DNA from 2 places in the Rhizobium sp. 25PS6 genome. Region 2 is predicted to be linked to the other one. Evidence: riboswitches for the same ligand, from Rfam matches in the RefSeq annotation. Region 2 holds a riboswitch; the other holds the start of a gene.
What was found. A riboswitch is a leader RNA that binds a small molecule or an ion and turns the genes downstream of it on or off. The one in region 2 is predicted to bind cobalamin.

Region 1 (4,801 bases), 160 kb from region 2:
GCCGGAGGCCAAGTGTCGTCAGCGCCTCGATCAGAGCTTCGATCGGCCCGGTCTCGCCGCTTTGGACGAGGGCGCGGTAGAAGCTGATGGCGACGATGGGAGATGCCTGTTGCGTCGAGTTCGTAGTACCCCCCTCTGTCCTGCCGGACATCTCGCCCACAAGGGGGGAGATCGGCAAGTCGCTTGAGCTTCCCACAAAAGAAACGTTGGAGGATGCCGCACCTTCGGCCGAGGAGATGGAGCGAGATCTCTCATCCTCGATCTCCCCCCTTGTGGGGGAGATGTCCGGCAGGACAGAGGGGGGTGTCTCAAGCTCGACCGACAAAGGGACAGCCACACGCGAAGATACCTCCGCAGCAACAACCCGCCGCCACTCCTCGACCCCGATCAACCCCCGCCCCGGCCACCAGATACCCGCCTTCATCAGTGGCACGGCCGGCGCCGGCTTCTCGGCGCCCGACAGCATCGCCCCGGCATAGTCAAGAAAAGCCTGCGCGTTGGCATCGCCGCCCTCGATCAGATAGGCCCAGAGCGCGTTGAGGTCGTCGAGCCCGATATTCGAGAAAGGCACAAGCCCCGCATCCGGCCTGGCGTCGCCCGGCAGCACCGCGATCAGCGCACCGGCGCGCGCTGCTGCCGCATGCAGCGCCTCCAGCGCATAGTGGAAATAGCTGGCGCCACCGAGCGCACGGACGATGATCAGCTTGGCATGCCGCGCCGTGCGCTCCACATAGGTATCGACAGACATCGGGTGCTTGAGGCTCATCAGGCTGGCGAGCCGGAGCGAAGGCCCCGCCCCGCGCTCGCGATGGGCGGTTGCGATCGCGGCAAGCTCGCTGTCGGCAGCCGACAGGAACAGGATATCGCCCGGCGTCTGCCCAAGGTCGATCGCCTCCTCGCCGTCACTGATCGTTCCCTGTTGAGCCAGAAGCAGATGCATCGGGTTAGGCCAGCGCTTCGATCGCCGCTCTCACCGCGTCCTGATCCATTTCGTGCAGGCCGATGACGACAAGGCGTGTGGCGCGCCTTTCGCCAGACGTCCAGGCGCGGTCGAAATAATGGTCGATGCGGCTGCCGACGGCCTGGAGCTGCAGGCGCATCGGCTTGCCCGAGACATCGACGAAACCCTTGAGGCGCAGCACGTCATGGGCTGATATGATGCCTTTCAGCGCTTCGATGAAGCCGGCCGGATCGGCAATGGGTCCAAGCTCAACGACGAAGCTGTCGAATTCGTCATGGTCGTGCGGCGCACCATCCTCATGCTCCAGCTCGTGATGCGACTTGCGATTGGCAACATCGTCCTCGGTGCCGATGCCAAGGCCGAGCAGGATGCCGGCCGACACCTCGCCGTTCCGCGCCTCAATCATCACAGGCTTGCGCACAGTGCGGGAGGCGACCTCGTCGCGTACCCTGACAAGGCCGGCGGCATCGATCAGGTCGGTCTTGTTGAGCACGATGAGATCGGCGCAGGTCAGCTGATCCTCGAACAGCTCCTCGATCGGGCTTTCATGATCGAGCGATTCATCCTCGGCGCGGCGCGCATCGACGGCATCATGGTCGTCAGCGAAACGGCCGGCGGCAACGGCAGCGCTGTCGACCACCGTGATGACGCCGTCGACGGTCACCTGGGTGCGAATGTCGGGCCAGTTGAAGGCGGCGACCAGCGGCTGCGGCAAAGCAAGACCAGAAGTCTCGATGACGATATGGTCGGGCCGCTGTTCGCGTTCGAGCAGCTTCGTCATCGTCGGAATGAAGTCGTCCGCAACGGTGCAGCAGATGCAGCCATTGGTCAGCTCGATAATGTCCTCCTCGGTGCAATTCTCCGCACCGCAGCCCTTCAGCACGTCGCCGTCGACGCCGAGATCGCCGAATTCGTTGATGATCAGCGCGATCTTCTTGCCGCCGGCATTGGTGAGCAGGTTGCGGATCATCGTCGTCTTGCCGGCGCCAAGAAAGCCGGTGATGACGGTTGCGGGAATTTTTTGCTGGTTCATGGACTTAACCCTTCATTTTCAGCGGCAGGCCTGCCGCGATGAAATAAACTTCGGCGGCCTTCGCCGCGATCGATTGGTGCAAACGGCCGGCATGATCGCGAAAATCCCGCGCCATGCGATTGTCGGGCACGATGCCGAGACCGACCTCGTTGGAAACGAAAACGAGCCGTGCTTTCGCGGCGGGAAGGAAATCGGCAAGGGCGGCAAATTCCGTCGCCATGTTCCGCTCCTCCATCATCAGATTGGTGACCCAGAGCGTCAGGCAATCGATCAACACGATGCGCACTTCGCCGTCGATGGCGGCGAGCTTGCCGACCAGATCGAGCGGCTCTTCATGCGTTGTCCAGGACGGACCCCGGTCGGCCTTGTGTTGGGCGATGCGCGCCTGCATCTCCTCGTCCCAAGCGCGGCCGGTCGCGAGATAGTGGCGATCGAGGCCGGTTGCCGTGACGAGGTCTTCGGCGAAACGGGATTTGCCCGAGCGTGCGCCGCCGAGGATGAAGACGGTGTTGGATGGGGCGTCCGTCATGCGCAAGCGGCCTCCAGAAGAAACGCGGCGTCGCCCCACTCTCTTCCCTCATTCCTGTGCTTGTCACAGGAATCCAGCCGCGGCGCGTCCGCGCCGTGAATGACTCTATGCCCCCGTGAAATGATTCTTCTGTGCCCAAGGACTTGGGCACGCTGGATTCCTGTGACAAGCACAGGAATGAGGGAGGAGAGGAAAGTGCGTCCCAAACACACCGGGCCAAGAGGTGCCGAAAAGGCACCTCCCCGTCGCGCCGCACCAGGCCACGCCGAATTCAATCGTTCAGCCAAGACAACCTCCGTGCTGGCAACGGGCATAGTGCCCAGGGTTAGGCTTCTCGCCCGGCACGCATGGCAGGTCTCCTGGCTCGCGGTTATCGGCCGCGATCGGGGCAGACCGGAAACCGGTCGCCCTGATCGTGCCAGCGGATCATCCTCGCCTTCCCGGCCGCATCAGTGAAAAGGTGGACGATTCGTAGACTTGAGAGGCGTCCGACCCCGGTTGATCACCATGCATATCCAGTGGCTTTTCCGGCACACCACCTGTCCCGCCCGCTTGCATTATTGCAAGCTGTCAGCCGGAAGGGCTTAGTGCCGGATGGAAGACCCTGACCGCTCTACAGTCGCGGGGTCGGCTGTGATGAAGGCGCCCGGCTTGGGTCCGCCCCGTCACATTCCCTTTTCATCCGGAAGGGCGTAACACCGATCCGGAACCATCCGTTATGTCAGGATGGTCAGTCGACCATCCGTTATCGGGATGGTTAGGCAAGCGCAGGGGTGAAGTCAACCGGGCTCGGCGGTCGACCAGTTGACGGCCACCCGGTATGGCCTGCTCCAACACGACTTACTCTACCTAAAACATCGTCATTTATCAGAGACTTACGTCACAAATATTTATCCCGCCCGCCGGGTTTTCGCCGCAATTGCGTCGCAAGCGGACTGCGCCTTCGCCCTTGACCGGGCCTCTCCCTGCCTAGTTGTCTTGCCATGCTTATGAAATTGGATCGGCGCCGTTTCCGCGCGCTGCGCGTTTTCTTCGATCCGGGACGCCTGCGGGCTCTGACCCGGCGCAGCGAGGTCGGCCTGTCGCTGGCGGGCGCCGTCGTCGGCATCATCTCGGGTCTCGCCGTCACCGGCATGAGCTACGTCTCCAACGAGCTGCATCAGTTGGTCTTCGGCATCGCCGACAGCGAAAGATTGAGCTCCTCCGAGATCGAGAACAAGCTGCTGCTGCTCACCGCCCCCGTCATCGGCGGCGCCCTGCTCGGCCTGCTGCTTTTCGTGCTGGCGAAACGGCGCAAGAAGCCGATGGTCGACCCGATCGAGGCCAATGCGCTGCATGGCGGCCGCCTGTCCCTGACCGACAGCATCATCGTTGCCGTGCAGAACCTGATCTCCAACGGTTTCGGCGCCTCCGTCGGCCTGGAGGCCGGCTATACCCAGCTTGCCGCCGGACTCGCCTCGAAATTCGGCCTGAAGCTGCAGCTTCGCCGCTCGGACCTGCGCACCCTGGTTGGCTGCGGCGCGGCGGGCGCCATCGCCGCCGCCTTCAACGCGCCGTTGACCGGCGCCTTCTATGCTTTCGAGCTGATCATCGGCACCTATACGATCGTCTCGCTGACGCCTGTCGTCGTCTCCGCCCTTGTCTCCACCTTGGTCGCAAGGCTGCTCGCCGGCAGCGATTTCACCATCGATATCGGCAGCTTCGGCTCGGTCGTGCCGGCCGATTATGTCCCGGCGCTGCTGCTCGGCGCTTTCTGCGCCGGTGTCGGCATCCTGATCATGCAGGGCGTCGCTTTTGTCGAGGAGCTCGCGCGCAAGAGCTCGATCGCCCCGCCCTTCCGCCCGGCTCTCGGCGGCATCATCGTCGGGCTGTTGGCGATGATCTCGCCGCAGGTGCTCTCGGCCGGTCACGGCGCGCTGCATCTCAACCTTTCCCACGAGGTGGCGATCCCGACGCTGATCGGCCTCTTCCTTTTGAAATCCTTCGCCTCGGCGATCTCGATCGGCTCCGGCTTCAGGGGCGGGCTGTTCTTCGCCTCACTGTTCATGGGCGCCCTGCTCGGCAAACTCTTCGCCTATTGCGGCCCCTATTTCGCCGATGCGACGCTGACGCCCGTCATCTATGCCGTGGTCGGCATGAGTTCGCTTGCCGTCGCCGTCATCGGCGGGCCGCTGACCATGACGTTCCTGGCGCTCGAAATCACCGGCGATTTTCCGATCACGGCGCTGGTGCTCGCCGCCGTCATCACCTCCTCGCTCGTCGTGCGTTCGACCTTCGG
Region 2 (4,801 bases):
AACGCGATTTCATCGATGACGCCGATGATGCGGCCGATCTGGCTGGACGAGGTCTGAATCCGGTCCATCGCTCCGATTGCATCGCGCACCACCGTTGCCGAGACATGAGCGCTCCGTTTGGTTTCCTCGACCAGCTTGCCGGTATTTTCGGCCCGCTGCGACGATGTTCTGACTGTGGTGGTCACCTCATCCAGTGCGGCGGCGGTCTGTTCCAGTGCTGCCGCCTGTTGCTCGGTCCGCTTGGCGAGTTGATCGGCGGAGGACGCCAGCTCGCTTGACCCACCTTCGACCGCCACCGAGGCCATCTTGATCTCTGTCAGCGCGGCAGCGACTGCTTCGACCATGTTGTTGAAATCCTGCCGCAATTTATCAAATTCGGGGCCGAGATCGGCCAGGTGGATCGAGAAATCGCCGGCGGCAAGCTTTTCCAATGAATTTGCAAGAGCGGTCATTACCAGCCGCTGGGTGTTGCTGGCCTCTTCGGTGAATAATGCGTTGCGCGCCCGTTCGGCATCGAGCGAAGCGGTCTGCTCGGCGGCGGCCTGCTCTCTTTCGACCTTCGCAATTGCCTCGTGGCGGAAGACTTCCAACGCGCGTGCCAGAAAGCCGATCTCGTCGCCGTTTTCCTTGTAGGTCACGGGAGAGGCCAGATCGCCTTTCTGCAATGCGCTAATTCGTTCGCTGATGATCCGGATGGGCCGGCCAACAAGGCTGCGCATGGCGAGAAGGAAGGCGATGACGGCCAAGGCGGTGATCACGGACTGCGTGAGCAGCGATATGAGAACCTTCTGCCTGACTTCAGCAGCGATTTTTTCGACGGACCAGTTGGTAACGATATAGCCGGTGGCCTTGCCTGATTTATCCAGCGGGAGCGGCGCGATGATCGTGACCACACCGGCGGATATTCCGCTGTCGTCGATCGTCGTTTTTTCCGGTTTGGCACTGAGGCTCTTCGCCAGATCGGCCGGTGCGGGCAAACCGTTGATGCCATCGCGTGTCCAGGCGTCTACGGCGGCAGGCTCCGCGTTGAATGCGGCAAACTGCACGAGATCGAGCGAAGGGTCGTCGCGGTAGAGCGAATAGGCTTCACGGACGGCATTCGCCTTGCCCCATTTGACGCCGCCGGCGGCCAGAGAGGCAAACTGCTCCACATCCTTGGACCAGTTGGCCTTGGCGCCATCGATCAATGCCCGGGTTTCGTACATCCACGTATAGGTGGCGAAAGCGGAAATGCCGCAGAGGTTGACGGCAACGATAATCGCCGCCAGCTTGGCGGTCAGAGGCATCGTTTTCAAAAAATGGAACATTCCGCGGCAGCCTAGAATTGCGGCTCAGTCGGAGATGTTCCCGACCGGCGTCTCAATACGGGCATCCACGCTGACGGTCACATCACGAGCCCTCATGCCCATGTCCGGATAGCAACCCAAAACGCGCAAACGCAGTGTGTATTTGATATGTGAATAAATCATAAAGTAGAATGGGATGCCGGAGCACACGCGGGTCATTTCGCTATTGCGCCCGCTGGAGATCTGCCTCGCCCCGCTGGGGAGAAGTGGTATGTCGCGCGTCCGTGTTCCCTACGCCCCGGCCGAAGAAAAGAGACAGATGGCACCGCTTGGCGTGCGGCTAGAATCAACCATCTGGTTCGCGGCTTGCCGCCGCGCCGGTTTGCTGAAATAGATGCGCCGTCAGGTGCCCGTCCAGGCGGGAGAATCGGGAATCCGGTGCAAGACCGGAACGTGCCCAACGCTGTAAGGCCGACGTTTGCCGCTTCATCACGCCACTGGCTTCTCGCCGGGAAGGCTGCGGCAGACGGATGACGCCCAGTCAGAAGACCGGCCTGGCAAGATAGACCGATCCGCGCGGACGGCGGGGCGGTTGCGTTGTTGGGGATTTGACGATGCGACCCTTTGATGAGGATGCCCTTTCGGCGGCGTCCGGTTTTTCCCTGGCCGAACGCGAGGCCGTCTATCACGCGATCATGACGCGGCGCGATGTTCGCAGCCAGTTTCGACCTGATCCTTTGCCTGACGATGTTGTGCAGCGGCTGCTGACGGCCGCTCACCACGCACCCTCCGTCGGCTTCATGCAGCCGTGGAATTTCATTCTGGTGAAAAGTGCCGCTGTGCGGGCGCGCGTCCGGGACGCCTTTGCGAGTGCCAACGAGGAGGCGGCGCAGATGTTTGCCGGCGAGCGGCAGCAGGCCTACCGCGCCCTCAAGCTCGAAGGCATCGTGGAGGCGCCGCTCGGCATATGCGTGACCTGCGATCCCACACGCAGCGGCAGCGTGGTGCTGGGGCGCACCCACAATCCGAGAATGGATTCATACTCGACCGTCTGCGCCATCCAGAATCTCTGGCTTGCGGCGCGGGCGGAAGGCGTCGGCATCGGTTGGGTCAGCATCTTCCGCGAAGGCGACCTGAAAACCATTCTCGGCATACCCTCTCATATCGAAGTAGTCGCCTGGCTCTGTGCCGGTTTCGTCGATCGGCTCTATGACGAGCCGGAACTCTCCGTCAAAGGCTGGCGGCAGCGGCTGCCGCTGGAGGATCTGGTCTTCCATGATGGATGGGGACTGAACATCTAGGGCAGTGCGGTGGAGCATGGCCTCAATCGCACAGTCACGACAGTCAAGGTGAGCAAACCGATGTCGGGTATCGCCGACGCCGGGCGAGGGCGAGGTATCTTTATTCCGGGCCTTTATATCGATACGCTGAAGGCGAATCCCGGCATTTCCGAGAGATACTCGGCTATCGGCGGCTCGATCGGAGGATAACGGCCCAATGAACATGATCGACTTGAAGGAACGCATCATCGTGATCACAGGCGGTGCGCGCGGCATCGGCTACGCTATCGCAGAGCGCGTCATCCAGTCTGGTGGCAAGGTGGCAATCTGGGACCTGAACGAAAACATGGCGAAGGACAGCGCTTCCGCTCTCGGCTCCGGCACCGTCGCTTTCGGCGTCAACGTTGCAGATTCCCAATCAGTCAAAAACGCGGCGGCGACTACCGAGGAGATTTTTGGCCGTATCGACGGCCTCGTCAATTCCGCCGGGATTACCGGTCCGGTTAAGCCCACGATTGAATACGATGTCATCGAGTGGAAAGATGTTGTCGATGTCTGCCTGACGGGAACCTTCAACTGCTGCCGCCACGTCGTTCCGGTCATGTTAAAGCGCGACTACGGGCGGATCGTGAACATCTCCTCGGTGGCGGGCAAGGAAGGAAATCCGAACATCGCTGCCTATAGCGCAGCGAAAGCCGGTGTGCTGGGCTTCACCAAGTCTCTTGGCAAGGAACTCGCAAAGACGGGGATCGCCGTGAACGCGGTAACGCCGACCACAGCAAAGACACCTATATTGGACGGGCTGACACCGGAATTTATCGAATATATGCGCGTGCGCATTCCGCGCGACCGTTTTGTTGAACTTCATGAGATCGCTTCGATGGTCGTCTGGCTGCTCTCCGAAGAGAACTCCTTCACCACCGCATCGACGTTCGACCTGAGCGGTGGTCGTACGACCTATTGACCATGCCCAAGCTGTCCGCATTCACATCCCGCCGCTCGTTCACGCGACATTGCCGTCATCTCATGCACCCCGGCATAACGCCGCCATGGCTCGGCCACCGCCGTTCCAGCTGTTCGATCACTGCTGCTGTTGCGGCTGCGGACCTGACGTTGCTGGGTTGGCGAGATCGATCGAGCCCTGATCTCCCGCCAGAAATTGCGGGCCGACCTGACGGACACGGTTTTGCGTCGGATCATAGGGGCGCTCGGGAACGGATGGTTGCGGCGCGGCGGTTGCGGGATTCTTCGCCGTGGGGTTGGTGCGGATGGTGGTGATCGAGCCCTGCTGCGGCGGTTCGCTCACCGCCTGCTTGCCGCGCATCTCCTCGTAATAGGCGGTGAGATTGCAGGCGCAAGAGGACTTTTCCCCGGGCGTACGGTTCTTGTAGGCAAAGGCGTTTTTCATGGCGCTGTAAGGCGTGCCCATTGCGACCGAGATCATGTTCGAGGCTTCGGTGCTCGTCACATCACGATAGAACAATTCGGTCTCGATGCCCGGGCACATCTTGGCGCAGGTCTGGGCGTCGCGGCCGAAATCAACCGACGTGGCGTTCGAGCTGATCGGGAAGAAGCCGCCGTCGCAGCTGCGCACGCACATGGTGCTGACTGGCGACAGCATGTCGGCCCGCGGCAGGCCGTAACGCGGATCAACCTCTTCACCGCCGCCGAGCGGGATGAAGGTATCGGTGCGCATCGCCTGTTCCTCGACACTCGGGGCGGGGTCGGCGGCGCTGCGCTCGTCGGGGGCATAGAAGTTTTCGCTGTTGCAGCCATTGCGGTCGAGGGCAGCCATCAGCTCGCGGCGGGGCTGGTCGTTGTCGCTGCCCCGGCCGAGCAATTCGCCACGGCGGTCCTGGAGATAGCGAATGTTGTCGATCATCCTGACTTCGGCCTGCGAGAGTTCGGCGCAGTAATCGGCATTCTCGCCGCCGATCACGACCATGCTGCCCGACGTGCAGTCATTGCTGCGCAGCTCATTGCGGACCTTTCGCAACTCGAGGTTCTGCTCGGCCATGGCGCTGGCATATTGGCGCGCTTCCGGGCCGTTGCCATTGCCGATCGATCGCGGCAAGTCGGCGAGGCGGCCGCGCAGGTCCTCACAGACAGCGCTGCTTTGCGCGGCGGCAGGCGCCGAAAAGGCAAGGAGAAGAGCAAGAGACAGGTTTCGGCGTTTCACGGCGTCGTCCCGGAATGAGCAAAGAATTGATCGGTCGATTGCGGCGTTGATCGCCG

Region 1: another riboswitch for cobalamin. It lies ahead of cobU (bifunctional adenosylcobinamide kinase/adenosylcobinamide-phosphate guanylyltransferase); the one in region 2 lies ahead of bluB (5,6-dimethylbenzimidazole synthase).

The regions. Positions count from the first base shown of each region.
Region 1 covers NZ_JAWDIV010000004.1:207,415-212,215, forward strand. Annotated here, with positions in the region: gene cobN (cobaltochelatase subunit CobN) at 1-940, opposite strand, end outside; gene cobW (cobalamin biosynthesis protein CobW) at 945-1,994, opposite strand; gene cobU (bifunctional adenosylcobinamide kinase/adenosylcobinamide-phosphate guanylyltransferase) at 1,999-2,523, opposite strand; cobalamin riboswitch at 2,856-3,252, opposite strand; gene RWK44_RS07665 (chloride channel protein) at 3,507-4,801, shown strand, end outside.
Region 2 covers NZ_JAWDIV010000004.1:46,615-51,415, reverse strand. Annotated here, with positions in the region: gene RWK44_RS06875 (methyl-accepting chemotaxis protein) at 1-1,307, opposite strand, end outside; cobalamin riboswitch at 1,674-1,858, shown strand; gene bluB (5,6-dimethylbenzimidazole synthase) at 1,901-2,587, shown strand; gene RWK44_RS06865 (SDR family NAD(P)-dependent oxidoreductase) at 2,784-3,530, shown strand; gene RWK44_RS06860 (DUF2865 domain-containing protein) at 3,648-4,745, opposite strand.